DNA from 3 places in the Streptomyces sp. NBC_00209 genome. Region 2 is predicted to be linked to each of the others. Evidence: riboswitches for the same ligand, from Rfam matches in the RefSeq annotation. Region 2 holds a riboswitch; each other region holds the start of a gene.

Region 1 (10,330 bases), 3.0 Mb from region 2:
CCGGCCAACAGAACGCCCTGGAACGGCTCTGGCCCAAGTGGGGCCTGGACATCGACGGGCTGAGCGTCCTCGACCTGCCCGCACTGTTCGACGGCCTCCCGGTGATCCTGGAGATCGGCTTCGGCATGGGTGAGGCCACCGCGCAGATGGCGGCCGACGACCCGGGGACCGGCATCCTCGCCGTCGACGTGCACACGCCCGGCCAGGGCAACCTGCTCGGCCTCGCCGACCGGAACGGCTCGGCCAACGTCCGGGTCGCCAACGGTGACGCGATCATCCTGCTGCGCGAAATGCTGGAGCCGGATTCGCTGGACGGGCTGCGGGTCTACTTCCCCGACCCGTGGCCCAAGTCCCGCCACCACAAGCGCCGGCTGATCCAGCCGGAGTTCCTGGACCTGGTGGCGGGCCCGCTGAAGCCCGGGGCGATCGTGCACTGCGCGACCGACTGGGAGCCGTACGCCGAGCAGATGCTCGACGTGCTCACCGCGCACCCCCTCTTCGAGAACACGGTGGCCGGCGGCGGTTACGCCCCGCGGCCCGCGTTCCGCCCGCGGACCCGGTTCGAGGGCCAGGGTCTGGGGAAGGGCCACGTCGTGCACGACCTGCTCTTCGCGCGCGTCTGAGCCCGACGGGCACCATGGCCGTTGTCGGACCCGCTCGTTAGGGTCGAGGGGTGTCCGACGGGTCTGTTCAGCGACAACGGTGGGATCAGCCGGCCGTCCCCGTGCTCCAGGAGCAGCGGGTCGGCGAGATCCTGGCCGCCGTGCCGGCGCGGGGCCAGTGGCGTTACCGGCCGCGCCGCGTCGGCCTGCTCTGGCGGAACCGGACGTTCCGAGTCGTCGCCGTCTTCACGCTGCTCGCGCTCTGCGGGGTGGTGATCCTCGCCCTGGTCCGCGACCAGACCGGCACCGAGGGATTCCTCGTCGGCCTGAGCCTGGCCGTCCTGCCTGTTCCGGTACTGATGACGGCTTTCCGCTGGCTGGACCGGGTCGAGCCGACTCCGTGGCGGAATCTGCTGTTCGCCTTCGCGTGGGGTGCGTGCGCGGCGGCCCTGGTCGCCATCCTCGCCAACTCGTTCGCGACCCGGTGGATAGCCGACAGCGATCCGGGGAACGCCGACACCGTCGGCGCCACGGTCATCGCACCGGTGGTCGAGGAGAGCGCCAAGGCGGCCGCTGTCCTGCTGCTCTTCCTCTTCCGCCGGAGGGACTTCACCGGGATCGTGGACGGCGTCGTCGTCGCCGGGTTCACCGCGACGGGGTTCGCCTTCACCGAGAACATCCTCTACCTGGGCAACGCCTTCGGCGAGGACCAGCAACTGGACTCCGGTTTCGCGTCGGTGACCGTGGTGACGTTCCTGGTCCGGGCCGTGATGACCCCCTTCGCCCACCCGCTCTTCACCGTCATGACCGGCATCGGTCTCGGGATCGCCGCGAGCAGCGCCCCTGGCCGGCGGGTGCGGCGCATCGCCGTCCCGCTGCTCGGCCTGATCCTCGCGATGGGCATGCACGCCCTGTGGAACGGCTCGGCGACCTTCGGCCGGTACGGCTTCTACATCGTGTACGGGGCGTTCATGGTCCCGGTGTTCGGCCTGGTGACCTGGCAGATGGTCCGGGCCCGCCGCAAGGAGCTCCGCTCCCTGGCCGTCGAGCTCCCCGCGTACGCCGAAGCCGGCTGGCTCACCCCTGACGAACCCCGCGCCCTCGCCTCGATGCGGGCCCGCGCCCTGGCCAGGAACGCGGCCCGCCGGCGGTACGCGGTGAGCGCGTCCGGCCATCCGTACCACCCGGACTACGCGAGGGTCCGTGCCAAGGAGGCGAAGGAGCGCGGCAGGGCGGCGGCGCGGGCGGTCGCCGAGTACGAGGCGTTCGCGACGTCCCTGGCCTCCCTGCGCCGGCAGGCCGGGCTGGGCAGGGCGGACCCGGACTTCGCCGCGCGCGAGCTGGAGCTGCTGCATCACCTGTGGCAGCGCCGTGAGATCGCGGGCCCCGCCCTCGCGTACGCGGCCCGGGCCACCCACCGCCGGCCGCCCGGCTACACGGCCGCCTGGCCACCCCGCCGGCCGTACGCGGGCGGGCCCACGCCCTACGCGTACGGCAACCCGGCCCCGTACAACGGCCACCCGCATCCGTACAACGGCAACCCGGCCCCGTACGGCAGCCCATCCCCGTACGGCAGCCCGCCCCCGCACCCGACGACGCAGCCCTACGGTCAACACGCCTACGGCCAGCAGCCCTACAACAACGGGCCGCCGGCCTGACCCCTACGCCGACGCCGCCGTCAGCGTCGACAGCTCCTCGTCCGTCAGCTCAAGCCCGGCGACGGCCAGCAGGGCGGGCAGCTGGTCGAGCGTGCGGGCGGAGGCGATCGGCGCGGCAACCGTCGGGCGGGACGCGAGCCAGGCCAGGGCCACCGTCGCGATCTCGGCGTCCCGGTCCCGCGCCACCGTGTCGAGCGCGGCGAGCACCCGCTGTCCGCGCTCCGACTCCAGGTGACCGGCCGCGCTCCCGGCGCGGGCACTGTCCACGGTCGTCCCCAAGCGGTACTTGCCGGTGAGGAAGCCGGAGGCCAGCGCGTAGTACGGGACGGCCGCGAGCCCGGCGTCGGCGGCGGTGTCCTGGAGCTCGCCCTCGTAGGTGTCCCGGGAGACGAGGTTGTAGTGCGGCTGAAGCGCCACATAGCGGGCCAGGCCCTCGCGTTCGGAGAATTCCAGCGAGGCGCGCAGCCGCGCGGCACTGATGTTGGAGGCGGCGATCTCGCGGACCTTGCCCTCCTTCACCAGCTCGTCGAGCGCGGTGATGATCTCCTCGACCGGGACGGTCTCGTCATCGAAGTGCGTGTAGTACAGGTCGATGTGGTCCGTGCCGAGCCGGCGCAGCGACTCCTCGGCGGCCGACTTGATCGTGGGTGCCGAGAGGCCCTTGTAGCCGGGGAGCGCGCCGACCTTGGTGGCCACCACGACGTCGGACCGGTTGCCGCGCGACGCGAGCCACGTGCCGATGACCCTCTCCGACTCGCCGCCCTCGTTGCCGGGCACCCAGTGCGAGTAGGCGTCGGCGGTGTCCACGAAGTTGCCGCCGGCCGCCGCGTACGCGTCGAGGACGGCGAAGGACTGGGCCTCGTCCGCGGTCCAGCCGAAGACGTTTCCACCGAGGCAGAGCGGGAAGACCTGGAGGCCCGACGGGCCGAGATTGCGCAGTGAAGTCATATGTGGAACAACAGCTTCCGGCCTGCCCGCTATTCCGTGCCCCATCCATCCGGAAGGCTGCCGCATCCGGCAGCTGCGGCCACGCAGACCGGCAGCCCTGACGTCGGGGGTGTGCGTCAGGGCTGCCGGGGTTCGGACGGCCGCGGGCAGGGAAGAGCCCGGGCTCAAGAATGCGGAGCGGAAGTGCTCAGACCGTGAGACCGCGGGCGCGCAGCCAGGCCATCGGGTCGATGCCGGTGCCGTCGGGGGTGTGGACCTCCAGGTGGAGGTGCGGGCCGGTCACGTTGCCGGTCGCGCCGACGCGGCCGATGGTGTCGCCGGTGGTGACCTTCTGCCCGACCGTGACGCCGATCGAGGACTGGTGGCAGAACCACAGCTCGGTGCCGTCCTCCAGCTCCAGCACCGTGCGGTAGCCGTAGGCGCCGGACCAGCCGGCCGACTTGATGGTGCCGGTGTGGATGGCCTTGATCGGGGTACCGGTCGGGGCCGCGAAGTCGAGGCCCGTGTGGTAGCCGGAGGACCACATCGAGCCGGCCTCGCCGAACGTCGAGGTGATCGTGTACGAGGAGGTCGGGATGGCGTAACTGGCGGCGAGCTTGGCCAGGCGCAGGGCCTCGGCCTTCTTCTTCGCCTCCTCCTCCGCCTTCTTCTTCTCGGCGGCGGCCTTGGCCTCGGCCTCGTCCTGCTGCTTCTTCGCCTCGGCGGCCGCCTTCTCGGCAGCTGCCTTCTCCTCGGCCGCCTTCGCCTCGGCGTCGGCGGCGCCCTGCTGCTGCTCGGCCTGCTGGAGGATGCGGGCGCGCAGCGCCTCGCCGGCGTCCGTGGTGCCCTGCTCGGCCTCGGCCGTGGTGATGCCGGCGGTCGTCAGCGGGGCTGCGGCGGTGGCGGCAGCGGGGGTCTCGGCCGCGCTCTCGCCGGAGAACAACGCCCCCACGCCGGGAAGGGACTTGGCGTCGGGGAGATTGTCCGCGATGGAATCGGGAAGAGAGATGGAGACCGGCGGCTTGCTCTGCGCGGTGGCCATGCCTCCCGCGCCGACGGCCGCGATGACACCGACGCCGAGGACGGTGGAGCTACGGGCCAGACCATTGCGCTGCTTGGCGACACGGTGCTTGCCGCGGACGGGGCGAACGGACTCCTCGGTGGGGTTCCATTCCTCCCAGGCCCGCTCGGAGTCGGCGTCATCGGCGCGGAAGCCGCTGCCGAAACCGGCGCCGGTGGCGAAGCCGTTGCCCCGATCGGTCGTGTAGTCGCTTCCCTGTTCCGGGATGTACGCGGTGCCGGGGCCGGACACGAAGTCGGCGCCGTACTCGGGCACGAACCGGGAAGGTGATTCGGGGGCAGGCTTGTTGGACGCCACGCGGGCGCACTCCTTTCCTTCCTTCTCGCCTACCGGGTTAGCTGACGGGTTCGGAGCAGGAAGGTCTCCTACGGGTTCCTCCGCCTCTTGTGAAGACGAAGATGCCCGATTCACCCCATGTAGGTGGTTCCCCGGTTCCCTTGCGGAATTCGGCGCACGCGCACGGCGCCGTCCCTGACGACGGCTGGGACAACCGCGCTGCGTTATCGAACGTTAATAGACAGACGGGTCCGATTCCAAGCTGTTCCCACTGATCGTTCACGCGCTTGGCCTGGACTTTATGGGACACAACCGGGTGGAATCGGGCGAGTTGATCAGCGTTCGGTCACTACGCTTTTTCCGACGTTGCGTCAAATGTTATGCGGAGCGGCGTCTCTCAGTCACGCAGTGTGGCACCCCCCTTGACGATCTTCACCGTCCTGCGCCGGTCGGGCTGTCCCTTGGCCGGCCGAGCCACCGCGAGCAGCGCCATGTCGTCGGTCGACTCGCCCCCCGTATGCCGCCGTACGTCGTCGGTCAGCGCGGACAGCAGCTCCTCGGGGCCCGGGAAGAGGCGCCCGCGCAGCCGCTCCGCCGGGTCGTAGAAGACGCCCTCGGCGTCACGGGCCTCCGACAGGCCGTCCGTGTAGAACAGCAGCGTCCCGCCGGACGGCAGCTCCCACTCGTCCGAGCGGTCCGGCCGCACCCCCAGGTCCATGCCCAGCGGCAGGGCGGGCTCCGAGGGCGTCAGCGCCTCCACCGCCCCGTCCCCGTACAGCAGCAAGGGGTCCGGATGGCCGCGGTTCACCAGCCGTACGCGTTCCGCGCCCGGCGGGATCTCCGCGAACACGGCGGTCACGAACCCCTCGAACGCGTCCAGATTGCTCCGCCGTACCGACTCACGCGCCAGCGCGCGCTCCAGCCGCTGCGCCACGCCCTCCAGCGACTTCTCCTGCTCCGCCGCCTCCCGGAACGCCCCGATCACCACCGCCACCGCGCCGACCGCCTCCAGCCCCTTCCCGCGCACGTCCCCCAACACAAGCCGTACGCCGTACGGAGTGTCAGCGGCCGCGAAGAGGTCGCCCCCGACGAACTCGTCCGCCTGCGCCGCCTCGTACCGCGCGGCCACCTGGAGTCCGCCGATCCGCTCGGGCGGCGCGGGGAGCACGGCCCGCATGGCCGTCTCGGCGATGATCCGGGCGGACGCCAGTTGTTCGCTGCCGCGCCGCACAACACGGTTGATCACCGCGGCCTGGAAGGCGACGGTCAGCACGGTGAGCATCTCGATGACCGGGACCGCGCCCGGCAGGTCCCCCGTGTAGAGCCGCATCGCGGCGATCGCGACGACCCCGGCGAGCCCGATCCGGAGGGTGGCGCCGAGGCCGAAGAACGGCGCGGCGATCAGCGGGGCGGCCGCGAACATCGGGATCGCCGTGAACGCGGGCGGGGTGAAGTAGTCGAAGACCACTCCCACGACGATCATCGTGGCGGGCAGCACCCGGACGAATCGACGGCTGTCCACACCGTCACGCCCTCGCCACCGTCGCGCCCACTTCCCCACCTGCGGTCTCCTGCCCGGTGCGGCCACGGCCGATACCGCGCACCTCTCTCAGCCTCGCGCCCGCCCGGCAACCGGGCGAATCCTCGGCCGCCGATGGGGCGAAAACGCGTAGGCGCCGACAACGCATCAGGCCCGGCACGCTGTCAGCGTACCGGGCCTGATCCTTCAGTAGCGGGGACAGGATTTGAACCTGCGACCTCTGGGTTATGAGCCCAGCGAGCTACCGAGCTGCTCCACCCCGCGTCGGTAAACACAACTCTACTGCATGTTCGGAGCTCTCATGACCACCCGTCCCGCACACCCCGTGCGCACCGACGGCGCGGACCGCGGCCCCCCTTGACCAGAACGCCAAAGTGCCGAAAAAGAGAAGGCGTTGCGAGGGAACATGTGTTCTTTCGCAACGCAGCTGCTGCACCCCCGGCTCGGTGGGCTGCCGTGCGAGCAGGCCCCCGACCGCGCATGCCGGCGCGCGGAGAGCCGCTCCCGGTCTCTGATCGCAGCCTGCCTGGAGGGCTCTCGACCATGGCCGCACCACTCGCCTCCGATCACACCCCCGCCTCCTCGGCCGCCCCGCCGTCACCCGTACGCGCCGCCGCCAAGAGCGGCCTCATCGGCGGTGCGATGGGCGCGGCGATGAGCGCGGCGGTGAACTACCTGGCGATCGGCCTCCCGGGCAGCGCGTCCAGCAACGCGTTCAACCACGCGATATCGGGCCTGATCAGCGGGTTCCTCGCCGGTTTCATCGGCATCATGGTCCACGGCAAGAAGGCGGCCGCAGCCGCCGACGCGTCCGAGCCGGAGAAGTAGGCGCCACCCCTCCACAGCGCACCCCCTCCAACGGGCGCACGGACCCATATGGCGATATGACTGATTTCAGACTCAGCCATTTCGAGGCTCCGGGAGTGGACGATGGACGACTATCCCCTGCTCAACCTGTTCTGGACGATGCTCTGGTTCTTCCTCTGGATCATGTGGCTCTTCCTTCTCTTCCGGGTCATCATGGACATCTTCCGCAGCGATGACCTGAGCGGCTGGGCCAAGGCCGGCTGGCTGATCCTGGCGCTGGTGCTGCCCTACGTGGGCGTGCTGATCTACGTGATCGCCCGCGGCAAGTCCATGGGCAAGCGCGACGTCCAGGACGCGAAGGAACGCGACGCCGCCTTCAAGGCGTACATCAGGGACGCGGCGGGTACGGAAGGCGGCGGCAGCCACAAGAGCGGCGGCCATGTCGAGGACCTGTCGAAGCTCGCCGACCTCAAGGACAAGGGCGCGATCACCGAGGAGGAGTACCAGCGAGCGAAGTCGAAGCTCCTGGTCTGACGCCCGCCCCCGCACATGACAGAGCCCCGGGTCGCGCACGCGCTGACCCGGGGCCACGAGGTAGGCCGTGTGGGACTCGAACCCACAACCAACGGATTAAAAGTCCGCTGCTCTGACCAATTGAGCTAACGGCCCTCGGCACATCACCCCGAGCATAGCCCGCCCCGGCCGCGCAGCCGATCGGGTATCGGCTGCGCGGCCCCGTCACCGGGGTGGGGGCGGGCTCAAGGGCTCAGGGCTCAGGACTCAGAAGATGCCCTTGTACGTCTGCCAGCCGGTGGCGATCTGCGTACGGGCTCCGAAGGAGCCCTTGCCGTTGCCGTTGTTGCGGAACAGCTTGCCCGCCGAGTCGCGCACGACGAAGTCGTTCCGGCCGTCGCCGTTCAGGTCGCCGACGCCGATCAGCGCGTTGTACGAGCTGCCCCAGTCCGAGAACACCTTCACGCGCGCCGCGAAGCGGCCGTTGCCCAGGCCGTTGTAGCGCCACAGGCCGCCGCTGCGGTCGTGGCCGAGCAGGTCAGGGATGCCGTCGCCGGTGATGTCGCCGACGCCGGTGATCTGAGCGTACGTCCGCCAGTCGGTGTTGATCCGGGTCTTCGGGAGGAACTTCCCCGCGGCCGTGCCCGCGTAGAAGTAGATGTCGCCGGTGGACGTCTGACGGGCGACGAGGTCGGCCCGGCCGTCGCCGTTCAGGTCGCCGGGCGACGTCAGCACGTCGTACTGCTGCCAGCCGCCGCCGATCACGGTGTGCTTGCTGGTCGGCCTGTAGCCGGAGGTGCCGCAGCTGCCGTCGTACCGGCGCAGTTCGCCGCCGGGCATCCGGACGAGGAGCTCGGAGCAGCGATCGCTGCCGGTGTCCGCGAAGGGTACGGCGACCGTGCCGGCCGGCCAGCCGGTCCCCGACGCCTTGCCGCTGAAGACACCCGAGTCCTGCCCGAACTGGATGGTCAGGTCCCCGTGGGAGTTGAGCGTGACGAGGTCGCCGATGTGGGAGCGGCCCTGGTCGTGGAAGCCCGGCTTGCCGCCGCTGACCGCGATGGTCCCGTTGGCGGTGTACTTCCCCGTACCGTCCTCGGCCGTCGCCGTCAGGGTCCAGCTGTGCGGGCCGTTGCCCGTGTATCCGCCCGCGTCCGTCAGGCCGTCCCAGTCGACGTCCGCCGCGGTCCCGTCACCGCCCTTGAGGGTGCGCACCGTGCGGCCCGTCCAGTCCTTGACGGCGTACGTCCAGGAGACGGGCTTGTTGAACTGCCAGGTGCTGTTCCAGCTCTCCAGCCCGTCGACGCCCTTGATGTCCATGTACGAGTCGCCGAGATCGGCGGCGATCTTCGCGAGGGGCTGCGCGGGCACCCCGCTGGGCACGACGTGCAGGGTCTGCGCCGCGTCGAGATACGCGATGTCGCCGCCGAACTTGTCCACCGCCCAGGTCAGCCGCCGCTGATCGGCGGTCTTCCCCGCGGGGAGCGCCGCAATCGCGCGCGGGGCGGCCGCCTTGCCCGTGTGGAAGTCGGTGAGCAGCAGTTCGCCCGCGCTCCGGTCGTGCCGGACGAGGTAGCCGTCGCCGACGAGTGCGGGCCCGGACGGCACGGTGAACGACTTCTTCGCCGTACGGTCGTACACACCCGCGGCACCGGTCGTCCCGCAGTTCCAGTACACCCAGCGGCCGACCGCGCGCACCTCCTTGATCACGCAGGGAGCGCCGGTGGCCGCCGTCTCCACGACCTTCTTCGTCTCCAGGTCGGTCGCGGTGAGCGCCCCGGTGGCGGTGGTCGCCGCCCACAGCGCGGTGCCCCAGACGGAGGCCGCGCCCGGCGTGCGGACGATGGGCTCGGCGGTCGAGGTGTGGCCCGGGTACATGCCCGCCCGCTGCTTGGCGGGGGAACCGCCGTTGACGACGTAGGCGCGCCCGGTCAGGTCCACGACCTTGGCAGTATCCACGGGGTACTTGACGTCGCCACCGTGGTACGAGTTTCCGGGCGCCCAGAACTTCACCGACTCGGTGCCGGCGTCGTCGCCGTCGACGAACACCGTACCGACGTCACCGTGGCCCGAGGCGACCAGCTCGACGCAGGCGCCGTTGTCACAGGGCACCGTCCCGAGGTGCGCGCCGTTGGCGTACGTCCCGGCGAAGGCACGGCTCTCGCGCGCCCCCACGGTCAGGGCGTCGGCGGACACCCGGCGGTCGTACACCGTACGGTCGCCGGAAGCGCTCAGCTCCGTCGTCACCAGCCGCCCGCCCGCGAAGTCGAGGCCGTACACCCCGGTCGTGGCCACGGTGGCCGGGGCGGGGTCGGCGGCGCTCGCCGGTACGGCGGCCGTGGCGAGGACGGTCGCCCCGGCCACGGCGCCCACGAGCGCGGCGCGCCCGCGTATGAACACGGTCAAGAGAAGTTCCTTTCCGGGAAGCCCGGAGGTCAAATGATTGATCAGAAGAGATTCTTGTACATCTGCCAGCTGCCGCCGACCTTGGTACGCGCCGCAAGCGCGCCCTTGCCGTCGCCGCGGTAGCTCCACAGCACGCCGGACGTGTCGCGGGCCAGCAGGTCCGCGCGGCCGTCGCCGTTCAGATCGCCGGAGCCGACCATCGTGTCGTACATGGTCCAGCCGTAACCGATCTTGGTACGGGTGCCGAGTGTGCCGTTGACGGTGGCCGGGTAGCGCCACACGTCGCCCGAACGGTCGCGGGCCACCAGGTCGCCCTTGCCGTCGCCGTCCAGGTCGCCCGTCCCGGCCAGGAGGTACCCCTGCCAGCCGTAGCCGATCTTCACCCGGGGCTCGAAGAAGCCGTCGCCCTTGCTCTTGTAGAAGTACAGATCGCCCGCGGGCGTCCGGCCGAGCAGATCGGCGCGCCCGTCGCCCGACATGTCGCCGGGCGAGGTCAGGGCGTCGAACATGTTCCAGCCGGTGC
Region 2 (10,330 bases):
TCGCCACGGGCGGGCTGCACCCGGTCGTCGCCGTCTACGCCACCTTCCTCAACCGGGCGTTCGACCAGCTCCTGATGGACGTCGCCCTGCACCGGTGCGGGGTCACCTTCGTCCTGGACCGGGCCGGAGTCACCGGGCCCGACGGCGCCTCGCACAACGGGATGTGGGACCTGTCCGTGCTCCAGGTCGTGCCCGGGCTGCGGATCGCGGCCCCGCGCGACGCGGACCGGCTGCGCGAGGAACTGCGCGAGGCGGTCGCGGTGGACGACGCGCCGACCCTGGTGCGGTTCCCGAAGGAGTCGGTCGGGGAGGCGTTCGAGGCGGTCGCCCGGATCGGCGGGATGGACGTGCTGCGGCGCGACGAGGACGCCGATGTGCTCCTCGTCGCCGTCGGTGTGATGGCCTCCGTCTGCCTGCGTACCGCCGAACTCCTGTCGGGCGCCGGCATCCGCTGCACCGTGGTGGACCCGCGCTGGGTCAAGCCGGTCGACGCGACGCTGCCGCCGCTCGCCGCCGCCCACCGGCTCGTCGCGGTGGTCGAGGACAACAGCCGGGCCGGGGGCGTCGGTTCGGCGGTCGGGCAGGCGCTCCGGGACGCGGGCGTCGACGTACCGCTGCGCACCTTCGGCATCCCCGAGCAGTTCCTCGCGCACGGCAAGCGGTCCGAGGTGCTGGCCGACATCGGGCTCACACCGGTCGAGATCGCGGGCCGGATCAGCGCCGTCACGGCCGCCCGGAAGGCGGCCGGCGGCACGGGGCAGGACGCTCCGGGCAACGGGCACAAGGAGAGCGGGGCATGAAGGACGACGAGCCCAAGGGCTTCGATCTGGCGCGGCTTCTCGCCGAGCGCGGCGCCGAACGCTACGAGCTGCACACCAGACACCTCAACCACCAGCTCCCGCGCATGCTGCACACCATCGGCTTCGACAAGGTCTACGAGCGGGCCGAGGGCGCGCACTTCTGGGACGCGGACGGCAACGACTACCTCGACATGCTCGCCGGATTCGGCGTCATGGGGCTCGGCCGGCACCACCCCGTCGTACGCAAGGCGCTGCACGACGTCCTCGACGCCTCGCTCGCCGACCTGACCCGTTTCGACTGCCAGCCGCTGCCCGGGCTGCTCGCCGAGAAGCTGCTGAGCCACAGCCCGCACCTGGACCGGGTGTTCTTCGGCAACAGCGGCACCGAGGCCGTCGAGACGGCTCTCAAGTTCGCCCGGTACGCCACCGGCCGGCCCCGCGTCCTCTACTGCGACCACGCCTTCCACGGGCTGACCACCGGTTCGCTCTCGGTCAACGGCGAGGGCGGCTTCCGGGACGGCTTCGCGCCGCTGCTGCCCGACACCGCGATCCCGCTCGGCGACCTCGCGGCGCTGAGCAGGGAGCTGAAGCGGGGTGATGTCGCGGCCCTGGTGGTGGAGCCGATCCAGGGCAAGGGGGTGCTCGCCGCGCCGCCCGGCTATCTGCGCGAGGCCCAGGAACTGCTGCGCAAGCACAAGGCCCTCCTCATCGCCGACGAGGTGCAGACCGGCCTCGGCAGGACCGGCGACTTCTACGCGTACCAGCACGAGCCAGGGGTGGAACCGGACCTCGTCTGCGTCGCCAAGGCGCTCTCCGGCGGCTATGTCCCGGTCGGGGCGACGCTCGGCAAGGACTGGATCTTCAAGCGCGTCTACTCCTCGATGGACCGGGTCCTCGTCCACTCCGCGAGCTTCGGCTCCAACGCCCAGGCGATGGCGGCGGGGCTCGCGGTGCTGTCGGTGATGGAGGACGAGGAGACCGTCGCGCACGCGCGCCGCACCGGCGACCTGCTCCGGGAGCGGCTGTCCGCGCTCGTCGGGCGCTACGAGCTGCTGCACGAGGTGCGGGGGCGCGGGCTGATGATCGGCATCGAGTTCGGCCGCCCCACCTCGCTGAAGCTGCGCAGCCGCTGGACCATGCTCCAAGCGGCCCGCAAGGGGCTCTTCGCGCAGATGGTCGTCGTGCCGCTGCTCCAGAAGCACCGCATCCTCACGCAGGTCTCCGGCGACCACCTCGAAGTGATCAAGCTGATCCCGCCGCTGGTCATCGATGACGCGGACGTCGACCGCTTCGTGGAGGCGTTCACCGCCGTCATGGACGACGCGCACAGCGGCGGGGGACTGATGTGGGACTTCGGGCGGACCCTGGTGAAGCAGGCCGTCGCCAACCGCTGAGGCGTTTTTGCCCCTGAGGCAATAAATTTGCCTCAGGGGAAAGTCTTTGGCCCAATGGAGGCATGAACCCTCCGGACGACCTGGCGGCCGGTGAGCTGCCCGGTGTCGCGCCACGCCTGCGCGATCTGCGCCGAGGCCGTGGTCTCACCCTGGAGACCGCGGCCCAGCGGGCCGGGCTCTCGCCCGCCCATCTCTCCCGGCTCGAAACGGGCCGACGCCAGCCCTCGCTGCCGATGCTGCTCCAGCTGGCCAGGATCTACGGTACGACGGTCTCCGAGCTCCTCGGCGAGACGCCCCCGGAACGGGACGCGATCGTCCGCGGCCGCCCGTTCGAGGGCGCGGCCGCCGACGGCTGGCTGTACCAGCAGGCCGGCGGCTCCGGCCGGGCGATGCAGGCGCTGCGCGTCCGCGTTCCGTACGGCGCCCAGGGCGACCTGGTCCGCGTCCACCCCGGCGAGGAGTGGCTGTACGTCCTGACCGGCCGCCTCCGGGTGACGCTCGGCGAGACGGTGCACGACCTCGCGCCCGGTGACGGCGCGCACTTCGACTCGCTCACCCCGCACCGGATCGCGGCCCCCGAACCCGAGGGCGCCGAGCTGCTCTTCGTCCACACCCTGCTGCAGAGCCCCGCCGCCGACCTGTGCCTCGGCGGCCAGGTCCACCGCGGCTGAGACGTTCCCGCCGCCGGAGCCCCGGCAGCCAGAGAGGCCAGTCATGCCTGATTCAGAGCACTACGACCCGCTCACCCCGGCCCCGCGCCCCGGCGCCGACAGCCAGGAGAAGAAGATGCCGCGCGGACTCGTCATCCGGCTCTTCGCCTACCTGGTGGCCGGGCATGTCATCGCCGCGTTCCTCTATCTGCTCTTCGCGGTCGGCATGCACAACCAGTAGGCGGGGCCGCCTCAGCTCTCGTCGAGGAGCCGTTCGCGCAGCTGCTCACGGGTGGCGGGCGTGAGCTTCAGCCCTTCGGTGAGATAGCGGTCGGTGCCGCCCCAGGTCTCGTCCATGGCGGTGAAGGCCGCGGCGAGGTAGTCGGGCTGGGCGCCGAAGAGCGGGTTGAGCAGCTCCAGCACCTCCGGGGACATCCCGGCCGACGAGGTGTCGCTGCGCCGGATGCGGTAGCGGCGGTGCGCGTCGTTCGACTTGAGGTAGTCGGCCTCGATGGTCTCCCGCCCGACGCCCACCGCCAGCAGCGTCACCGCGATCGAGAGCCCCGCCCGGTCCTTGCCGGCCGCGCAGTGCATCAGGGCGGGGACGCTGTCCTCGGCCAGGGCGTGCAGCACCCGGCTGTGCTCGGCGGTGCGCTCCAGGATGATCGAGCGGTACGAGGCGACCATGCGGCTGGTCCCCTTGCCGTCGGCCAGGATCGAGCGCAGCTCCGCCATGTCGCCGTCGCGCACCATCCGCCAGAACTCGGCGCCGTCCGCCGGGTCGCTGAGCGGGATGCTCACATTCCGTACGCCCGGCAGATCGATGTCCAGGCCGTCCAGCTTGTGGTCGGCCGCGTTGCGGAAGTCGAAGACGGTGTGCAGGCCGAGCCCGCCGAGGAAGGCCGCGTCCTCGGCCGTGGCGTGCGCCAGGTGCCCGCTGCGGTAGAGCCTGCCGTGGCGCACCCGGCGGCCGTCGGTGGTGGGCAGACCGCCTACGTCGCGGAAGTTGCGGACACCGGTGAGAACGGGCTCCGTCGGCGGGGTCTGCGGCAGCTGCTGCGTCACGGTCACTCCTGGAGGCTCTGCCCCGGCGCGTGTCGCCGACGGGCCCACGACCGCGACGATACGACATCGGTTCCTGGGGCAATCATCTCGGCCGCCCGCTCCGGTGCGGACGATGGCCACGACATGTCCGTATTGCCGGATTATGTAGAACTTGCCCTGGTTGTGCGGGAGATGATCACCCGCTCGTGAGCGGGATCATATCCGTGACGGTGTGTGGTGGCGCCCCGGCTGGGTACTCCCCGCGCCGCGCGGAAAGCCAAGATCCGTAATCCACGGAGTGTGACCGGAATTCCGAGCCGCAATTCCGGTGCGGAATCCGGCGCCGAACATGTGGCTTGTTTCCGCCGTCCCGGCTCGCTTACGTTCCATGCCATCCGGATGGAACGCCCAATCCTGCCGCCGTCCGGAATTCGCACTCACTCACCGTGTGGCAGGAGCGGGGGAACCAGGTAAGCCGCCGACCGGGACGACCGGACGGCTAGGGGTGAAGTCGCGCCAGGCGCGGCCGGGCATCTCCAGCCCGAACCCGACAGCTCACCTCGCAGGCGCCGGAGAGGAAATTCTTCATGCCCAATTCGGGTAAGCACCGCCGTCCCAAGTCCAGCACCATTGCCCGTGGCGTCGTCGCCGCGAGCGCCGGCGGAGCCGTCATCGCGCTTCCGCTGCTCGGCGCCACCGGTGCCCACGCCGCGGAGCAGTCCGCACCGGCCACGTCGAAGTCGGCCGCCGCGCACACCGCCCCGGCCAAGCCCGCGAAGAGCGCCGGCACCACCACGTACTCCGTCGTCTCCGGCGACTACCTGTCGAAGATCGCGGCCCAGCACCACGTCGAGGGCGGCTGGCACAAGCTGTACCAGGACAACCGCGAGGTCGTCGGCGAGAACCCGAGCCTGATCTTCCCGGGCATGAAGCTGACCCTCGGCGCCAAGGCGGCCCCCGCCGCCACCACGTCCGAGGCCCCCGCCAAGGCCGCGCCGAAGGCCGAGACGAAGACCGCGCCCAAGGCCGAGACCAAGACCGAGACGCAGACCGAGGCCAAGACCGAGGCTCCGGCCGCACAGGACAACGCCTCCGGCTACGTCCACCCGGTCCCGGGCAACCACACCACCGCGTACCGCGCCTCCGGCGCCAGCTGGTCCAGCGGCAGCCACACCGGCATCGACTTCCCCGTCTCCACCGGCACCAGCGTGAAGGCCATCACCTCCGGCACCGTCGTCACCGCCGGCTGGGGCGGCGCCTACGGCAACCAGGTCGTCATCAAGCACGCCGACGGCCACTACTCCCAGTACGGCCACATGTCCTCGCTCTCCGTCTCGGCGGGCCAGACCGTGACCGCGGGCCAGCAGGTCGGCCTCTCCGGCTCCACCGGCAACGCCACCGGCCCGCACCTCCACTTCGAGGTCCGCACCGGCCCGGAGTACGGCTCGGACATCGACCCGATCGCCTACCTGGCGTCGCACGGGATCACCGTCTGATCCAGGCACCACCGGCCCGGTGATCCGGGTCGCTGAACGACACAGAGGGACGGCGCACGGCGGTGCGCCGTCCCTCTGCTTATTCCCCCTTTACCGAAAACTGACCGGGTGGTTTATCTCACCACCCGTCAACCCCTTATTACGGTCGCGTAGGTCACATTCCGGGGTGCAGGATATGCGGTTGTGGCAGACGATTCGAACAACCTTCAACAGGGCGCCATCGACCGACAGGGCGCCATCGGGTCGTACGCGGCGATTGGCGACAGCTTCACCGAGGGAGTCGGCGACGCCGGCCCGGACGGAACGTTCGTCGGCTGGGCCGACCGGCTCGCGGTACTTCTCGCGGACCGGCTCCCGGAGCCCGGCCCGGCGACCCGGGCCGAGGGCTCACCCGTTTCCGCGCACGGGGACTTCCGGTACGCCAATCTCGCCGTACGAGGACGCCTCCTCGACCAGATAGTCGAGGAGCAGGTGCCCCGCGCCAAGGAACTCGCCCCCGACCTGGTGAGCTTCTGCGCCGGCGGCAACGACATCATCCGGCCGGGCACCGACCCGGACGACGTGGCCGAACGCTTCGAGCGGGCGGTCGCCGACCTCACGCGGTCGGTCGGCACCGTCATGGTCACCACCGGCTTCGACACCCGCGGCGTCCCCGTGCTGCGCCATCTGCGCGGCAAGATCGCCACCTACACCGCTCACGTCCGGGCCATCGCCGACCGCTACGACTGCCCGGTCCTCGACCTGTGGTCGCTGCGCTCCGTGCAGGACCGGCGCGCCTGGGACGGCGACCGGCTCCACCTGTCGCCCGAGGGCCACACCCGGGTCGCGCTCCGCGCCGCCCAGGTCCTCGGCCTCGACGTGCCGGCCGACCCGGACCAGCCGTGGCCGCCGCAGCCGCCGCGCGGCACGCTGGAGATCCGCCGCGACGACATCCACTGGGCGCGCGAATACCTGGTCCCGTGGATCGGGCGGCGGCTGCGCGGCGAGTCCTCCGGGGACCACGTCGAGCCGAAGCGGCCGGACCTGCTGCCGCTCTGACCGGCCCCTCCGCTGTCCTCAGTCGCCCCGTGACCGCGTCGCGGCGACCGGGGACAGCGGCAGCACCTCCGGGACCCGCTCCAGGACCCCGCCCGCGAAGACGTCGTACAGCGGCAGCGTCTCCAGGTGCACATAGCCGATGTGGCAGTCGCAGACGGCGAGCGGGCAGGCCCGCGGCCCCAGCGCCCGCCGGTAGCTCCCGTCGTACAGATTGCCCAGCTCCGCCCGGACGAAGTGGCAGCGGCGCACCGTGCCCTCCCCGTCCACCGAGATCACCGACTCACCGGTCCGGCAGGGCAGCCCCGCCGAGCGGTGCGGATGGCGGCTGTACGGGAACAGCGGGTCGATCGCCGTCCACCGCTCCGCCTCCTCGTCCGTGTAGGTGTGCCCCTCGGCGGCGTTGACCCAGAGGTAGACCTCCTCCGGGAGCGCCGCGCGCAGCCGCCGCGCCTCGCCGAGATGGGCGTCGAACCCGACGACGCCCACGCTGTGCCGGACCCCGAGGTCCCTCAGCTCCGCGCACCGGCCGAGGAAACGCTCGTACGGCGTCTGCCCCGGGTGGTACGTGCACCACAGCGCGATCCGTTCGCGGGCCGCCTCCGGAGCCTCGGCCAGCCACCGCGTACGGCCGCTCAGGTTCGTCTGGATCGCGACCCGGCGTACGTGCGGGAGGCCCGCCAGCTCCACGATCGCCCTGCGGTACCAGGACCGCACCAGGCCCTCGCCCCACGGCGTGAACAGCACCGAGATCCGGTCACCGGTCTGCGCCGCCACCCACGCGGTGAACCGTTCGAGCGCCGCCCGGTCCGCCCGCAGCTGATCCGGGCTGTCGCGCCGCTTGGCGAAGGGGCAGTACGGGCAGTCGTAGTCGCAGGAGGCGAGCGGGCCCCGGTAGAGAATCGTCAGGTCCACGGGTCCCTCACTTCAGCTCGTAGGCGGCCATCGCGGCCCGCACGGCGGGGGAGAAGAGCTCCGGGCCCAGCGCGTCCGAGTACGCCAGCCCCTCCGGCGACAGCCGCAGCAGCCCCTGCGCCCCCGCGTCCAGCCAGCCCCGGGCCTCGAACCGGGCCAGCTCCTCCGGGAAGTCCTCGTACGGCGAGGTGCCGAACCGCTCGCGGTACTCGTCCACGGCCATGCCCTGCGCCTGGAGCACCGACTGGAGGAGATGGCGGCGGCGCGCCTCGTCCCCGTCGGTGTACCGCCCGACCTCGGCGCGGGAGAAGTCCGCGGTGGCCGTGTAGGCGTCGATGATGCCCCGCACCTCGCTCATCCGGACCGCGTAGTCGAAGGAGTAGTGCAGCCGCGAGGTGTAGGAGCGGGCGCCGCAGCCCAGGCCGATCATGCCGTCCGTCTGGCAGGCGTAGTCGTCGGGGCCCTCCGCGCGCGGGGCGTCGGCGCGGCGGAACATCCGCATCGACACCTGCTCGTAGCCGTGGGCCAGGAGGTGGTCGCGGCCGGCCCGGTAGAGGCGCAGGCGCTGCTCGTCCCAGGCCGCGTCGGACTCGCTCTCCGACAGCCGGCCCAGCGCGGTCAGCGGACGCTTGTAGAGCGGGTAGAGGTACAGCTCCTCCGGACGCCAGCGCAGCGCGGCGTCCAGCGAGGTCTGCCAGGTCCGCTCGGTCTGGCCGTCTATGCCGTAGATCAGATCGATGTTGAGCACGGGTATGGAGGTGTCCCGGATGAGGCCGAGCGCCTGCTCCACGTCGGCGGCGTGCTGCGGGCGCACCGCCGCGCGGGCCTCGGCCTCCACGAAGGACTGCACCCCGATGCTGATCCGGGTGGCGCCCCGCTCGGCGAGCACGGCGAGCCGGTCGGCGGTCGCGGTGGACGGGGACGTCTCCACGGACAGCGGGACGGACCGCAGATCGGCGCCCATCCGCTTCTCCGCGATGTCGCACAGCCGCTCCAGCTCGCCCGCCGTCAGGAAGGTGGGCGTGCCCCCGCCGAACGCCGCCGCGGCGAACCGTACCGGCTCCGCGTCGCCCAGCGCGTCCCGTACGGCGCCCGCCTGCCGGTCCAGCGCGTCGAGATACCGCGAGGTCAGCTCGTCGGGGGCACCGATCCGGGTGAAGAGGTTGCAGAAGCCGCAGCGGACCTCGCAGAACGGGATGTGCAGATAGAGGGAGAGCGCGTCCTTGCGTTCCCCGGCCCACAGCTCGCTCAGCCCGGGCCGCCCGCCGGGCCGCTCGGCGAGCGGGCGGTACGCCGTCTTGTGCGGATAGGCGTACACATAGCTCTCGTACGGGCGGACGGTGTGCGTCACGGTCATCGGACGGCCCCCGGTTCCAGGAAGAAGTGGGCGTACGGGACGGTCCAGACGGACTCGTGACCGAGCCGGTGGCCGGTGTAGCCGTCGTCGCCGTAGGCCGTGCCGTGGTCGGAGCAGACGATGGCGAAGGCGCGGCGGCGGCTGCTCGCGGCGGCGAAGAGCCGGCCGATGTGGGCGTCCACGTATTCCAGGGCGGCGGCGTGCGTCGCCCGGCTGTCACCGGCGTCGCGGGTCGCCCCGGCCCGGTGGAACCAGTTCGGCTGGTGGAGCGCGGAGACGTTGACGAAGAGGAACAGCCGCTGCTCGGGCGGCAGGGCGGCGACCACCTCCTCGGCGCGGGTCACCTGCGCCTCGAACGAGGTGGACGAGGGCACCCCGAACTCCGGCTCCCAGTGCGCCTCCTGGAACATCCCGGGGAGCACCGAACCGAGCGGCCCCCGAAGGTTGAAGAAGCCCACACCACCGATGCACACCGTGCGGTAGCCCTCCTTCGCGAGCCCCGACACCAGGTCCGGGGTGTCGAACACGAAGGTGCGCTCCGCCGTGGTCTCGCTGCCGGCGAACCGGGCGGCGAACAGCCGGGGGTGCGGCCCGGGCGCGGCCGGGGTGGGCAGGAACCCCGCGAACATCGCCTGGTGGGAGGCATAGGTGAAGCTGCCCGGGGCATGCCGCTTCTCCCAGACGCCGCCCGGCAGATGGCGGGCCAGATGCGGGATGCGCCCGGCGGCGGCCAGCTCGGCCGCGACGTCGTACCGCAGGGTGTCCAGGGTCACGAACAGCAGGTCGTGGCTGCCCACGATCTCGCTCATGTCGGGGTCGGGGCAGTGCGCGGAGCTGTGCTCAGGGGGTGGTGCTGACACGGTCGTTCCTTGCTCGTTCCAGTACGGCGGCGATCTGCGCCGCGTAGGTGTCCAGGCCCTCGGCGCCGCTGCCGGGCAGGCCCGTGAGCCCGGGCAGCAGATCCCCGAAGGCGTTGACCTCGCCGACGGCGAAACGCCGCCAGCCGGTCAGGGGCAGCAGGTCGACGCCGACGCACAGGGTGTCCGGGAAGGCGGCGGCGGCCCGCTCGCAGATCGCCAGGGCCTCGTCCCAACTGCCGCCCGCCGCCTCGATCGCCGCCCGCACCCCGGCCAGGTCGCCGCGCGCCCCGCCCAGGTGCAGATTGGTCATCGGCGAGGCGCTGGTGCGCACCACGGCGTGGGTGGCCCGGCCCGCGACCACGACGACGCGCAGATCGGCGGCCCGGCCGCGCTGGGTGGCCTTGGGCAGCCAGCGCTCGATGTGCAGCCCGTCGGGCGCCAGCGCGTCGATCACCGCCGCGATCTCGCGCTCCGTCGTGCAGCGGCGGACCCGCAGCGAGTTGTGGAGGCGGCCGGCCGGGTCCCGCTCGACGGAGGTGGCCGCCCGGATCCTCCCCCCGCCCGCCGTCTCCACGGCCAGCACCCCGGAGGCGGACGAGCCGTGCGCGGGCTTCACGAACACCCGGGGCATGCGGTGGGCGGCCATCAGGTCCCGTACGTCGTCCCAGCCGTGCACGGGGGCCCCGGCCGGTCCTGAGGTCGGGGACGCGGGAACGGGGACCCCGGATGCGTCCAGCACCCCGTGGCACAGCCGCTTGTCGAAGAGCGTGGCGATGTCC
Region 3 (10,330 bases), 6.0 Mb from region 2:
TTCGCGAAGGGCTTGTCGAAGTGGGCGGTGAAGTACAGCGTGTAGAGGTCCTTGCGGTTGTTCGCGCTCTGCGGCCCGCAGAAGTTGCCGGCCGTGACCGACCCGGTCACCGTCCGCGCGGCCTTGTCGATCCGCACGGTGGCGTCGGTGCTGCCGGACTCCGAGTTGGAGGTGCGGAAGAGCAGGCTGGCCGGCTTGTCCGCCGGGAAGCCGAACTCCCCGGACCCCGTCCTGGCGGTCGTGGTCAGCGCCGCCGAAGCGCCACCGGCCAGGCCGACCTTGTAGTACCCGGGGGTGGCCGTCTCGTCGTCGTGCGAGAAGTCGCTCGCGTACTTCGCGTCGGTGGTGTCCGAGGTGGGGGAGGAGTCCACCTCACCCACGTACGGCATGATCGGGATGTCGCCGTTCGCGCCCGAGCAGCCCACACCGTTGAGGTGGGTCAGGCTGAAGCCGCGGATCTTCTTCGCGTCGTACTGGTAGCCGCCGGGGGCCGGCGTCGAGACCTGCTTGCCCCTCGAATTCTGCGGGCTCCACGCCAGCATGCCGAACGGCTGCACGGCGCCGGGGTAGGTGTTGCCCGCGTTGGACGTGCCGATGAGGGGATCGACGTACGACACCGGGTTCTTGACGGTGTTCCGGGCCGGTGCGGCCGAAGCCGGGGCGGCGGCGGCCGCGAGCCCCGCGACGGCCATGGCGGCGGCCGTGACGGAGCCCACGGCCCGGATCGCGGTGTGCGTACGACGTGTGTGCGTCTGTGGCACCGTTCCTGCCCTTCTGATGTGACGGACGGTCAACGCGGCGGGAGCCCGGCGCCGTGACCGCGGAGGAACGGCGAGGCCCCGACAACGTTGTCAGCGACGTGAGGATGCTCCTCCTGCCGGTCCGGGGTGTCAAGGCTCCCCGGAATCCATCCGTCCGGCCGGGCTGTCCTCGTACAACAGCCCGGCCCGCGGACCAGGTTGACCTGGCCCGTCAGCGCAGGGACGCCGGAAGTGCCTCCCGGTGCAGGATGCCCAGCCGTTGCGTGGCCCGGGTCAGCGCCACGTACAGGTCACTCGTCCCGAACCGGCCGGGCTCCACCACCAGGACGTGGTCGAATTCGAGGCCCTTGGCCTGCCGGGGCCCCAGCAGCACCACCGCGCGGGTCAGATCCGGCTCGCCGCCGGGCACGACCCCGTCCAGGGGTGCCGCGATCTCCTCGTGCAGCTCGCGCGGCGCGATCACCGCGAGGCGCCCCTCGCCGGGCGTCAGCTCCTGGACCGCCCGCGCCACCGCGCCCGCCAGATCCGCCCCGGTCTCCCGCACCCACGGCACCTCGCCCGTGGAGCGCACCGAGCCCGGCGGCTCGAACGACGGGTCCTCGGCCCGCAGCACCTTCGCCGCGACCTCCATCACCTCGGCGGGCGTACGGTAGTTGACCGCCAGCCGCACATGCGTGTACCGGTCGCCCACGTACGGCTCCAGGATCTCCTGCCAGGAGCCGACCCCGGCCTCCTCCGAGGTCTGCGCCGGGTCGCCCACCAGCGTCATCGACCGGGTCGGCGACCGCCGCATCAGCAGCCGCCACGCCATCGGCGACAGCTCCTGCGCCTCGTCCACGATGATGTGCCCGAACGCCCACGTCCGGTCGGCGGCGGCCCGCTCGGCCGCGCTGCGGTGGTCGGCCTCCTCCTGGCGCTCGGCCATCCGCTCCGCGTCGATGATGTCGTGCGCGGCGAGCAGCTCCGACTCCTCGTCCTCGAACTCGAAGGACTCCGAGCCCCTGGACAGCTCCAGGACGCCCTGGGCGTACGCGATCCGCTCCTGGCGCTCCGCCTCGGCCGCCGCCCGTTCGGCGCTGTCGTCCGCCCCGAGCAGTTCGGCGGCCTCGTCCAGCAGCGGCACGTCGGCCGGTGTCCACGTGCCCTCGCCGGGTGCCCGCCGGACGGCCTCGGCGTCCGCGTCCGGCAGGTGGACCGGCTCGGCCAGGTAGTCGGCGAGGAAGCCCTCGGGGGTGAGCGCCGGCCACAGCTCCTCGACCGCGGCGTGCACCTCCCGGCTGACCGCGACCGCCTTGCCGAGCTGGGCGATGTCGTCCGGGCCCAGGAAGTTGGGCCCGCCGTACGGGTCGGCGCCGATGCGCTCGGTGAGCTGGGCGGTCAGCGCGTCGATGATCCGGAACGCGAAGTGCGGCCGGGCCAGGTTGTGCGGCAGCCGGGTGTCCCGGGCCGCCTGCCGGGCCTCGTAGGCGATCTCCCAGTCCAGGACCAGGTCGCCGTCGTCGTGCGGGACGATCAGCGGGGCGCCGGGCTCGGGCAGCAGCTGCCGGTCCCGCACCGCGAGCTCCAGCGCCTCGGCCATGGCCGCGCCGCCCTTCACGGCCGCCGCCCGGGGCGTGTCCGTGCCCCGGGCGTGGACGCCGGGGAACAGCTCGGCCTGGGTGGCGAGCAGAACGCCGGTCTCACCGAGCGAGGGCAGCACCTCGCCGATATAGCTGAGGAAGGCCGGGTTCGGGCCCACGATGAGCACCGCGCGCTTGGCCAGCAGCTCCCGCTGCTCGTACAGCAGGAACGCCGCCCGGTGCAGGGCGACGGCCGTCTTGCCGGTGCCGGGTCCGCCCTCGACGACCAGGACGCCCCGGTGCGGCGCGCGGATGATGCGGTCCTGCTCCGCCTGGATGGTCCGCACGATGTCCGCCATGCGTCCGGTCCGCGCCGAGTTCACCGCGGCGAGCAGGACCGTGTCGCCGCTCGGGTCCTCGAAACCGGTGCGCTCCCGGTCCCCGATGTCCAGGAATTCGTCGTGCAGCTCGGTGACCGTGCGGCCCTCGGTCGTGAGGTGGCGGCGCCTGCGCAGCCCCATCGGGGTGTGATGGGTGGCGAGATAGAAGGGGCGGGCGACCGGGGCGCGCCAGTCGATCAGCAAAGGCGTGTGCTCGGTGTCGTTCTCGCGGATTCCGATACGGCCGATATGGTGCGCGACGCCGTCCGTGAGATCGATACGCCCGAAACAGAGTGAGCCGTCCACCGCGTTCAGCGCGGCGAGCAGACCGGAGCGCTCGGCGATCAGGACATCGCGTTCGAGTCGGGCCTGCTGGCCGGTGCCGACCGGCGTCAGGGCGTCCTGGACCTGCTCGGCGGCGTCACCGCGCAGCACGTCGACACGGTGGTGGAGCCGGTCGATGTATTCCTGTTCCTTCTGCAATTCGGCGATTTCCCGAGTTGACAAAACAGCTCCCTGACGGATATGGTGATTCTTGTTGGCCCCCAGTGAGGGGCCTTTTTCTGTGGGCGCACAGAACCACTCAATATACCTGGGAAAATCCCCGGTCCGCAATTTCGGGCCGGGGCTTTCTTTTTGCCCGGGGAGCCCATGGGCCGTGCCTAGGCCAGGACCTCGCGCAGCCGCGCGGCGTACGCCCGGGGGTGGGTGGTGTTGCCGTTGTGCCCGCCGGGGAACGGGACGACCTCCCGACCCACCAGGCCGGCCAGTCGCTGTGCGCACTGCCCGACGAAGACGTCCGGTGCCGTGGTGGCCCCGCCGGCGGGCACGATCCGCACCGGGGACCTCCGCAGCGCCTCCCGGTCGAGTCCGGCTTCGATGACGGCCGTGAAGTCGTGTGCGAGGAAGAACTCGAAGTTGGCGGCCCGGCCCGGGGTGAGGGGCATGGGCGTCAGGTCCGGCTCGGTCTCCTGGCGGGCCGGGTCGATGCCGAGGACCCGGGCGATCTCCGGGAAGGCGGCCCGCAATCCGCCCTCCCGGTAGACCTCCTGGAGGTGGGCGAGCTCCGCCGCGTGTCCGGCGCGCGGCCCGGCGGGCAGGAGGGAGGGGGAGACGGGGTCGTGCGCCACGAGGGTCCGCAGCTGCCCGGGGTGGGCCACCGCGAGGTGGAGCCCGATCGCGGCGCCCATGCTGCATCCGAGCATCAGGGCGGGCTCGTCGGTGAGCCGGTCCAGTAGCCGGTGCACGTCGTCGGCGTGCTCCTCCATGGTCACGCCCCGCGCCGGCCCGGCGAGAGTGCTGCGGGACAGGCCGCGGCGGTCGTACGTGACCACGGTGTACCGGTCGGCGAGGCGGTCCACCAGGTCGGTGCTCCGGCCGGCGTCCCCCTCGCCGCTCTGGGCGATGAGCAGCAGCGGGCCGGTGCCCCGGACCTCGTAGTACAGGGTGGCGCCGTCGGTGTCGAGGAACATCGGGGTCTCCTGGGTGGTGAGGTGTCCGGCGCGGGGAGCGTCGGCGGGTAATCCCCACCGTACTCCATCTATTTAGATGCATCAATAGAGATGCATCGCATGGTGATGGGTTGCCGGTAGAGTCGCGGCTCATGAGCGCATCGATGACCCCCGTTCAGCTCTTCCTGCTCGGCCGGACCCTGATGAAGATCGGCGAGGAGGCGCTGCCGGAGCCGGTGTCCCCGGCCGGACCCGCGCAGCGCGGGGGCACCCGGGCGGCCCTGGTCGTGCTGAGCGACGTCCTCGGGCACCAGGACACCTCCGTGAGCGAGATCGCCGCCCGCACCGGCCTGCCGCAGAGCCAGGTGTCGGGCGCCGTGGCCCGGCTCAAGGAGACCGGATCGCTCGTGTCCGCGCCCGATCCGGCGGACGGCAGGCGCCAGTTGATCCGTACGGCCTCCGAGGTGTCGGAGCGGGTGACCGAGGTGCGGGCCGCCCGGATCGACGGCGCGCTCGCCGCCGCGCTGGGCACGGACGACCCGGAGACGCTGCGCACGGTCGGCGAGGCGCTGGACGTGCTCGCCCGGCACCTCACACCGGAGGCGGCGGGGCGCCTCCGGCCGTGAGGGTGCGCGGGCTCAGATGTCCTTCAGCAGCGCGTCCGTCGTCGTCACGACCGCGCAGCGGCCCGCCGCCCAGCGCAGCGCCATGTCGTGCTCCTCGCGAGAGAAGTCCGCGACCGCGTCGGCCACCACGAACGCCTGGATATCGCGCATCCACGCGTCGGCGGCGCTCATCAGCACACCGATGTGCGCGTACACCCCGGTGATCACCAGCTGGTCGCGGCCGTCGTCGCGGATGAGGGATTCCAGCTCGGTGCGGACGAACGCGCTGTACTTCCACTTGGTGAGCACCGTGTCGCCCGGCGCGGGCGCCACCTCGACCGGCGAGGCGAGGGCCTCCGGGTCGTCGGTCATCCCCGGCCCCCAGAAGTCCAGCTGGAGACCGCGCTCCTCGGCGCTCTGACCGCCGCGCTGCGCCGAGTGCACCACCGGGATGCCGGCGCGGCGGGCGGCCTCGATCACGCGGGCGGTGTTCGCGAGCATGCCGGTCAGCGGCTCCTCGCCGGGGCGGTACGCGCGCAGGAAGTGGTTCTGGAGGTCGTGGACGAGCAGCACGGCGCGCGCCGGGTCGACGGTCCAGCCGACCCGGTTGGCCGGCAGCTCGTCGGCGCCGGGCAGGGGGTAGGGGACGATGGCGGGAAGTGCCATGAGGGGAGCCTTTCGGTGCCGCGCGGGACGGACTCAGTTCTGTGCGGGGGGAGTTGACACGGAGGCGGGGGCCGCGTCGGTACGCAGGCCCTTCTTGCTGACCTTGCCGATCCCCGTCTGCGGGAAGACGTCCACGAATGCGACGAGGTCGGGCACCTTGTACGCGGCGATGCCGCGTTCGCGTACATGCCGTTTGACGGCGAGCGCCCCGGGCGGTTCGGCGCCCTCGCGCAGAATCACGTACGCCAGCGTGCGTTCACCGAGATACGGGTCGGCCACACCGACCACCGACACGTCGTGCACCGAGGGGTGGGCGAGGATGATGTTCTCGATCTCCTCCGGCGCGACCTTCTCGCCGCCCCGGTTGATCTGGTCCTTCGCCCGCCCCTCCACGACCAGATGGCCGCTCGGGGTGCGGCGCACGATGTCCCCCGTGCGGTAGAACCCGTCCTCGGTGAACGCGGTCCTGTTGTGCTCGGGCGCGCGCCAGTAACCACGGATCGTGTACGGACCCCGGGTCAGCAGATGCCCGAACCGCCCGTCGGGGACGTCCTGTCCGGCGTCGTCCACGACGCGGATCTCGTCGTCCTCGGAGATCGGCCGGCCCTGGGTGGAGACGACGGTCTCGTGGTCGTCGTCCAGACGGGTGTAGTTGACGAGGCCCTCGGCCATGCCGAAGACCTGCATCAGCCGGCAGCCGAGCGCCGGTTCGAGGCGCCGGGCGGCCGTCTCGCTGTATTTGGCGCCGCCGACGAGGATCAGTTCGAGGCTCGACAGGTCCTGCTCCGCCGAGGCGGCCGCGTCCGTCCACACCAGGGCGAGCGGCGGGACCATGCCGGTCATGGTGACGCGCTCCCGCTCGATGACCGGGAACGCCGTGGCCGGGTCGGGGCGCGGGCACAGGACGACGGTGCCGCCCGCGTACAGCGTGCCGAGCCAGCCGGGCGAGCTCATCGGGAAGTTGTGCGCGGCGGGCAGGATCACGAGGAAGCGGGTGTCCGCGTCGACGCCGCAGATCTCGTTGGAGCCGCGCAGCGAGTAGATGTAGTCGTCGTGCGTACGGGGGATGAGCTTGGGCACCCCCGTGGTGCCGCCGGACAGCTGGAGGAAGGCCAGGTCGTGCGGCTCGGGCCCGTCCTCGGGCTCCCCGGACGCGTCGCACGGCACGTCGGACAGGGCGGTGTGCTCGCCCGGGTCGCCGACGACGAACACGTGCTTCAGGGTGGGCGCCTGTGCCTGTACGGCCGTGGCCAGCGCGCGGTGGTCGAATCCGGCGTGCCGGTCCGGGACGACATAGGCGACGGCCTCGGCGAAGGAGCAGAAGTAGCCGATCTCCGTCTCGCGGTGGGCGGGCAGCGCGTAGACGGGGAGCGCGCCGATGCGGAAGAGGGCGAAGACGACCTCGGCGAACTCGGGGATGTTGGGCAGCTGGACGACGACCCGGTCGCCCTTGGCTATCCCGTGCGCCCGGAAGCCGGCCGCCAGCCGGGCCGCGCGTTCGTCCAGCTCCCGGTACGTCCAGGCGCGGCGCTCGGGCGCGGGGTCGATCAGCGCGACGCGGTCGCCGTGGGCCTCGGCCCGTTCGCGCAGCATGCTCGTGAAGGTCTCGCCGCGCCAGTGCCCGGCCGCGCGGTAGCGGGCGGCGAACTCCGCGGGCCAGGCCGGGGCGTCTTCGTACGGTGAGGCAGTCATCGTTTCAGGTCTCCAGGGGGAGGTCCGGTTTCGGGGGCGCCGGGCGGACGGGTCAGGCGCGCAGGGTGGCGCCGCCGTCGACGTACAAGTCGTGCAGGGTGATGTGGCGGGCCCGGTCGGACACGAGGAAGGCGACCGCCTCGGCGATGTCGGACGGCTCGGCGATCCGGCCCAGCGGGATGCCCGTGCGGTAGCTCGCCAGGTCCCCGGCTATGACGCGCCGCGCGGCGGGCCCGTCGTCGTGCGCCTCACCGGCCGGCCACATCCCGCGCTGCATGTCGGTGAGCGTGGAGCCGGGCGAGACGGTGTTGCAGCGGACGCCCCGGGGGGCCAGTTCCAGGCCGAGGCACTTGGTGAACATGACGGACGCGGCCTTGGACGCGGCGTACGCCGCCATGGTCGTACGGGGGATGCCCGCGGCGTTGGACGCGACGGTGACGATGCTGCCCGCGCCCCGGTCCGCCATCCGGCGCGCGACGGACCGCGAGACGTGGAACACCCCGTCGGTGTTGACGGCGAACGTCGCCCGCCAGTCCTCGTCGGTCAGCTCGGTGACGGGTGAACAGCGCAGTATCCCGGCGACGTTGACCGCGATGTCGAGGGCGCCGAGCGTGTCCTCCGCCTCGGCGACCAGGGCCTCGACGGCCGCCGCGTCCGTGACGTCCAGTGCCCGGGCCACGACGCTCCCCCCGTACTCCCCGGCGAGGGCGTCGACGCCCTCCGGGGCCGCGTCGGTCGCCAGGACCCGGCAGCCGCGCGCGACGAGGGCCCGCACGACGGCCTCGCCTATGCCGCGTCCGGCTCCCGTCACGAGGGCCAGCCTGCCGGTGAGTTCCTCGTCGGCGGGGGCGGCGGGGGCGGCGGGACGAGGGGACGAAGGGGCGGAACGCGGCGCCATGGTTCTGGGGTCTCCCTATGACGGTGAACAAGGGGCGGCAATACTTAGGTAAGCCTAACCATAGAGTGATCGCGCGAACGAGGGGTCCGAACCGGCGATTCCGGCCGCTCGTGGGTCGTTTGATGTCCCTTTTGTTCCCGCATGGGAAAAAAGTCAATTACGGGCGATCGGGGCGGTTTTGATGCTGCCAAATGGACACAAAACGGACGAACGCGTCATTCCGGTCTCAGTGGGCAGCGTCACGTCGGCTGTTTCTGACGCGCAATCCGATCTCCCGGTTCCCAGTCGTCCCAAGAAATTTGACTTCCCCCGGCGCGGGCGATCATGAGCATTTCCTTTGATGGATCTTGCAAAACAATTGTGATCAGCAATTCCGGGCTTGTTCCGGCCGTCGTTTCTCGCTTACGGTCCCGTCATCAATCCGGATGGAACGCCGAATCCTGCCACCGTCCGGGAACCCGACCACTCACGTACGGCAGGAGCGGGGGAACCAGGTTTGCCGCCGGTCCGGAATCCGGAGCGGCTAGGGGTGAAGTCGCCATGCGCGACCGGACATCTCCCGTCCGAACCCGACAGCTCACCTCGCAGGCGATGGAGAGGAAATACCCCATGCCCATCACGGGTAAGCACCGTCGTGCCACGTCCGCGTCCCTGACCCGCGGTTTCATCGCCGTCAGCGCGGGCGGAGCCGTTCTCGCGCTCCCCCTGATCACGGCCGGATCGGCTTCCGCCGCCCCCGCCAAGACCGTCGTCGCCGAAAAGGCAGCGGCCCCGACTTCCGTCGCCGGCAAGGAAATTGCCGTGCGCAAGGCCGCGCCCACCACCTATTCCGTGGTGTCCGGCGATTCGCTTTACAAGATCGCCCAGGGGCATTCCCTCGGCGGTGGCTGGGAGCGGCTGTACAAGGACAACCGCGGTGCCGTCGGCGGCAACCCCGACCTCATTCACCCGGGCCTGAAGCTCACCATCGGTGCCAAGTCCGAGGCCGCCGCCCCGAAGGCCGCCGAGAAGAGCGCATTCAAGGCGGAGACCGCCGAGAAGAACGGCGACACCGCCCCCCGGACCGAGAGCGCCGACCGCGCCGACCGTTCCGAGCGCACCGTCGTCCCGGTCGCCGCCGAGAAGCCCGCCGAGACCAAGACGGCCGTCGCGTACACCGACGACCTCGACGGCTGGATCAAGGAATCCCTGGCGATCATGGCGCAGCAGGGCATCCCCGGCAGCTACGACGGCATCTACCGCAACATCATGCGGGAGTCCTCGGGCAACCCGATGGCGATCAACAACTGGGACATCAACGCCGTCAACGGCACCCCCTCCAAGGGGCTGCTCCAGGTGATCCAGCCCACCTTCGACGCGTACCACGTGCCCGGTACGTCGATGGACCTCTACGACCCGGTCGCCAACATCACGGCCGCGTGCAACTACGCCGCCGCCACGTACGGCTCGATGGACAACGTCTTCGGCGCGTACTGATCCAGACCGGCCCCGCCCTCGGGGCGGGATCGTGAGCAGGGGTGGAAAGAAGCGGAAGCGCTCCTTTCCACCCCTTTCGCATGCCGTACCGCTCTTGTCGCGGAAAAGCCGTACAACCCTTGTGGCACAAGCGATGTCGAACAGGGCGTCCGGGAAGACAGCGGGCTCTTCCCGGCACCCCCCGGGCGAAGGCCCACGTCGGCGAGGCGATTGGCGAGTAGGGCGTCCGGACCCGGCCGTCCCGGAATGCGAGGGCACGGCGGGGCGTGGATGCTGGAACGGTCAGCGTCTCTAGGAGGTCAGTCATGGGCATGCTCGACAAGATCAAGGACATGATCAAGGGGCATCCGGACCAGGCCCGCCAGGGAGTCGAGAAGGGCGGCGACTACGTCGACAAGAAGACCGGCGGCAAGTACGGCGGCCAGGTCGACTCGGCTCAGCAGAAGATGAACGACCAGTTCGGTGACCACCGCCCGCCCGACGAGGGCCGGTAGGCGCTTGCACGGACCGTGCGGGAGCGGTGGACGCCACAGTCGTGGTGTCCACCGCTCCCGCGTGTCCCGGCCCCCCAGGCCGCGCGGGCCGGGACGCCTCCGACGTGCCGCACCGGCCGCCCGGGAGCATCCTGGCTGTGTGACCTGGCACGGCGCGGCCGGGCGGCTGCCGTTCGGTCCGAACGACGGCCCGCCCCGAGGACCGGAGGACAGCCGGGCGCCGGACGACCTGTCCCTGGTGCTCGCCCAGTCCGTCGTGAACGCGATCGAGGCGGTCGACGGGCGGGCCGGCGGGATCTACCTCCCCTCGCGCACCCCCGGCCTGCTCCGGCTCGCCGTCCTCGCCGG

What was found. Region 2 has a riboswitch for cyclic di-AMP ahead of OG867_RS01635 (peptidoglycan DD-metalloendopeptidase family protein). Riboswitches for the same ligand answer to the same signal wherever they lie in the genome.
Region 1: another riboswitch for cyclic di-AMP. It lies ahead of OG867_RS14860 (M23 family metallopeptidase); the one in region 2 lies ahead of OG867_RS01635 (peptidoglycan DD-metalloendopeptidase family protein).
Region 3: another riboswitch for cyclic di-AMP. It lies ahead of OG867_RS29005 (transglycosylase SLT domain-containing protein); the one in region 2 lies ahead of OG867_RS01635 (peptidoglycan DD-metalloendopeptidase family protein).

Annotation. Positions count from the first base shown of each region.
Region 1 is NZ_CP108121.1:3,301,431-3,311,760, forward strand. It holds gene trmB (tRNA (guanosine(46)-N7)-methyltransferase TrmB) at 1-623, shown strand, start outside; gene OG867_RS14850 (PrsW family intramembrane metalloprotease) at 674-2,260, shown strand; gene OG867_RS14855 (aldo/keto reductase) at 2,264-3,208, opposite strand; gene OG867_RS14860 (M23 family metallopeptidase) at 3,396-4,565, opposite strand; cyclic di-AMP (ydaO/yuaA leader) riboswitch at 4,577-4,730, opposite strand; gene OG867_RS14865 (PP2C family protein-serine/threonine phosphatase) at 4,942-6,105, opposite strand; tRNA gene OG867_RS14870 (tRNA-Met) at 6,275-6,348, opposite strand; gene OG867_RS14875 (hypothetical protein) at 6,628-6,912, shown strand; gene OG867_RS14880 (SHOCT domain-containing protein) at 7,015-7,425, shown strand; tRNA gene OG867_RS14885 (tRNA-Lys) at 7,487-7,560, opposite strand; gene OG867_RS14890 (FG-GAP repeat domain-containing protein) at 7,672-9,801, opposite strand; gene OG867_RS14895 (FG-GAP-like repeat-containing protein) at 9,849-10,330, opposite strand, start outside.
Region 2 is NZ_CP108121.1:347,331-357,660, reverse strand. It holds gene dxs (1-deoxy-D-xylulose-5-phosphate synthase) at 1-800, shown strand, start outside; gene OG867_RS01655 (aspartate aminotransferase family protein) at 797-2,194, shown strand; gene OG867_RS01650 (XRE family transcriptional regulator) at 2,257-2,865, shown strand; gene OG867_RS01645 (DUF6126 family protein) at 2,909-3,085, shown strand; gene OG867_RS01640 (tyrosine-protein phosphatase) at 3,097-3,909, opposite strand; cyclic di-AMP (ydaO/yuaA leader) riboswitch at 4,317-4,472, shown strand; gene OG867_RS01635 (peptidoglycan DD-metalloendopeptidase family protein) at 4,476-5,384, shown strand; gene OG867_RS01630 (SGNH/GDSL hydrolase family protein) at 5,568-6,422, shown strand; gene OG867_RS01625 (STM4011 family radical SAM protein) at 6,441-7,334, opposite strand; gene OG867_RS01620 (STM4012 family radical SAM protein) at 7,342-8,691, opposite strand; gene OG867_RS01615 (STM4013/SEN3800 family hydrolase) at 8,688-9,500, opposite strand; gene OG867_RS01610 (STM4014 family protein) at 9,532-10,330, opposite strand, start outside.
Region 3 is NZ_CP108121.1:6,381,169-6,391,498, forward strand. It holds gene OG867_RS28970 (GH92 family glycosyl hydrolase) at 1-692, opposite strand, end outside; gene OG867_RS28975 (HelD family protein) at 973-3,183, opposite strand; gene OG867_RS28980 (alpha/beta hydrolase) at 3,363-4,172, opposite strand; gene OG867_RS28985 (helix-turn-helix domain-containing protein) at 4,316-4,777, shown strand; gene OG867_RS28990 (isochorismatase family protein) at 4,790-5,422, opposite strand; gene OG867_RS28995 ((2,3-dihydroxybenzoyl)adenylate synthase) at 5,456-7,114, opposite strand; gene OG867_RS29000 (2,3-dihydro-2,3-dihydroxybenzoate dehydrogenase) at 7,167-8,012, opposite strand; cyclic di-AMP (ydaO/yuaA leader) riboswitch at 8,434-8,618, shown strand; gene OG867_RS29005 (transglycosylase SLT domain-containing protein) at 8,622-9,488, shown strand; gene OG867_RS29010 (antitoxin) at 9,794-9,982, shown strand; gene OG867_RS29015 (SpoIIE family protein phosphatase) at 10,122-10,330, shown strand, end outside.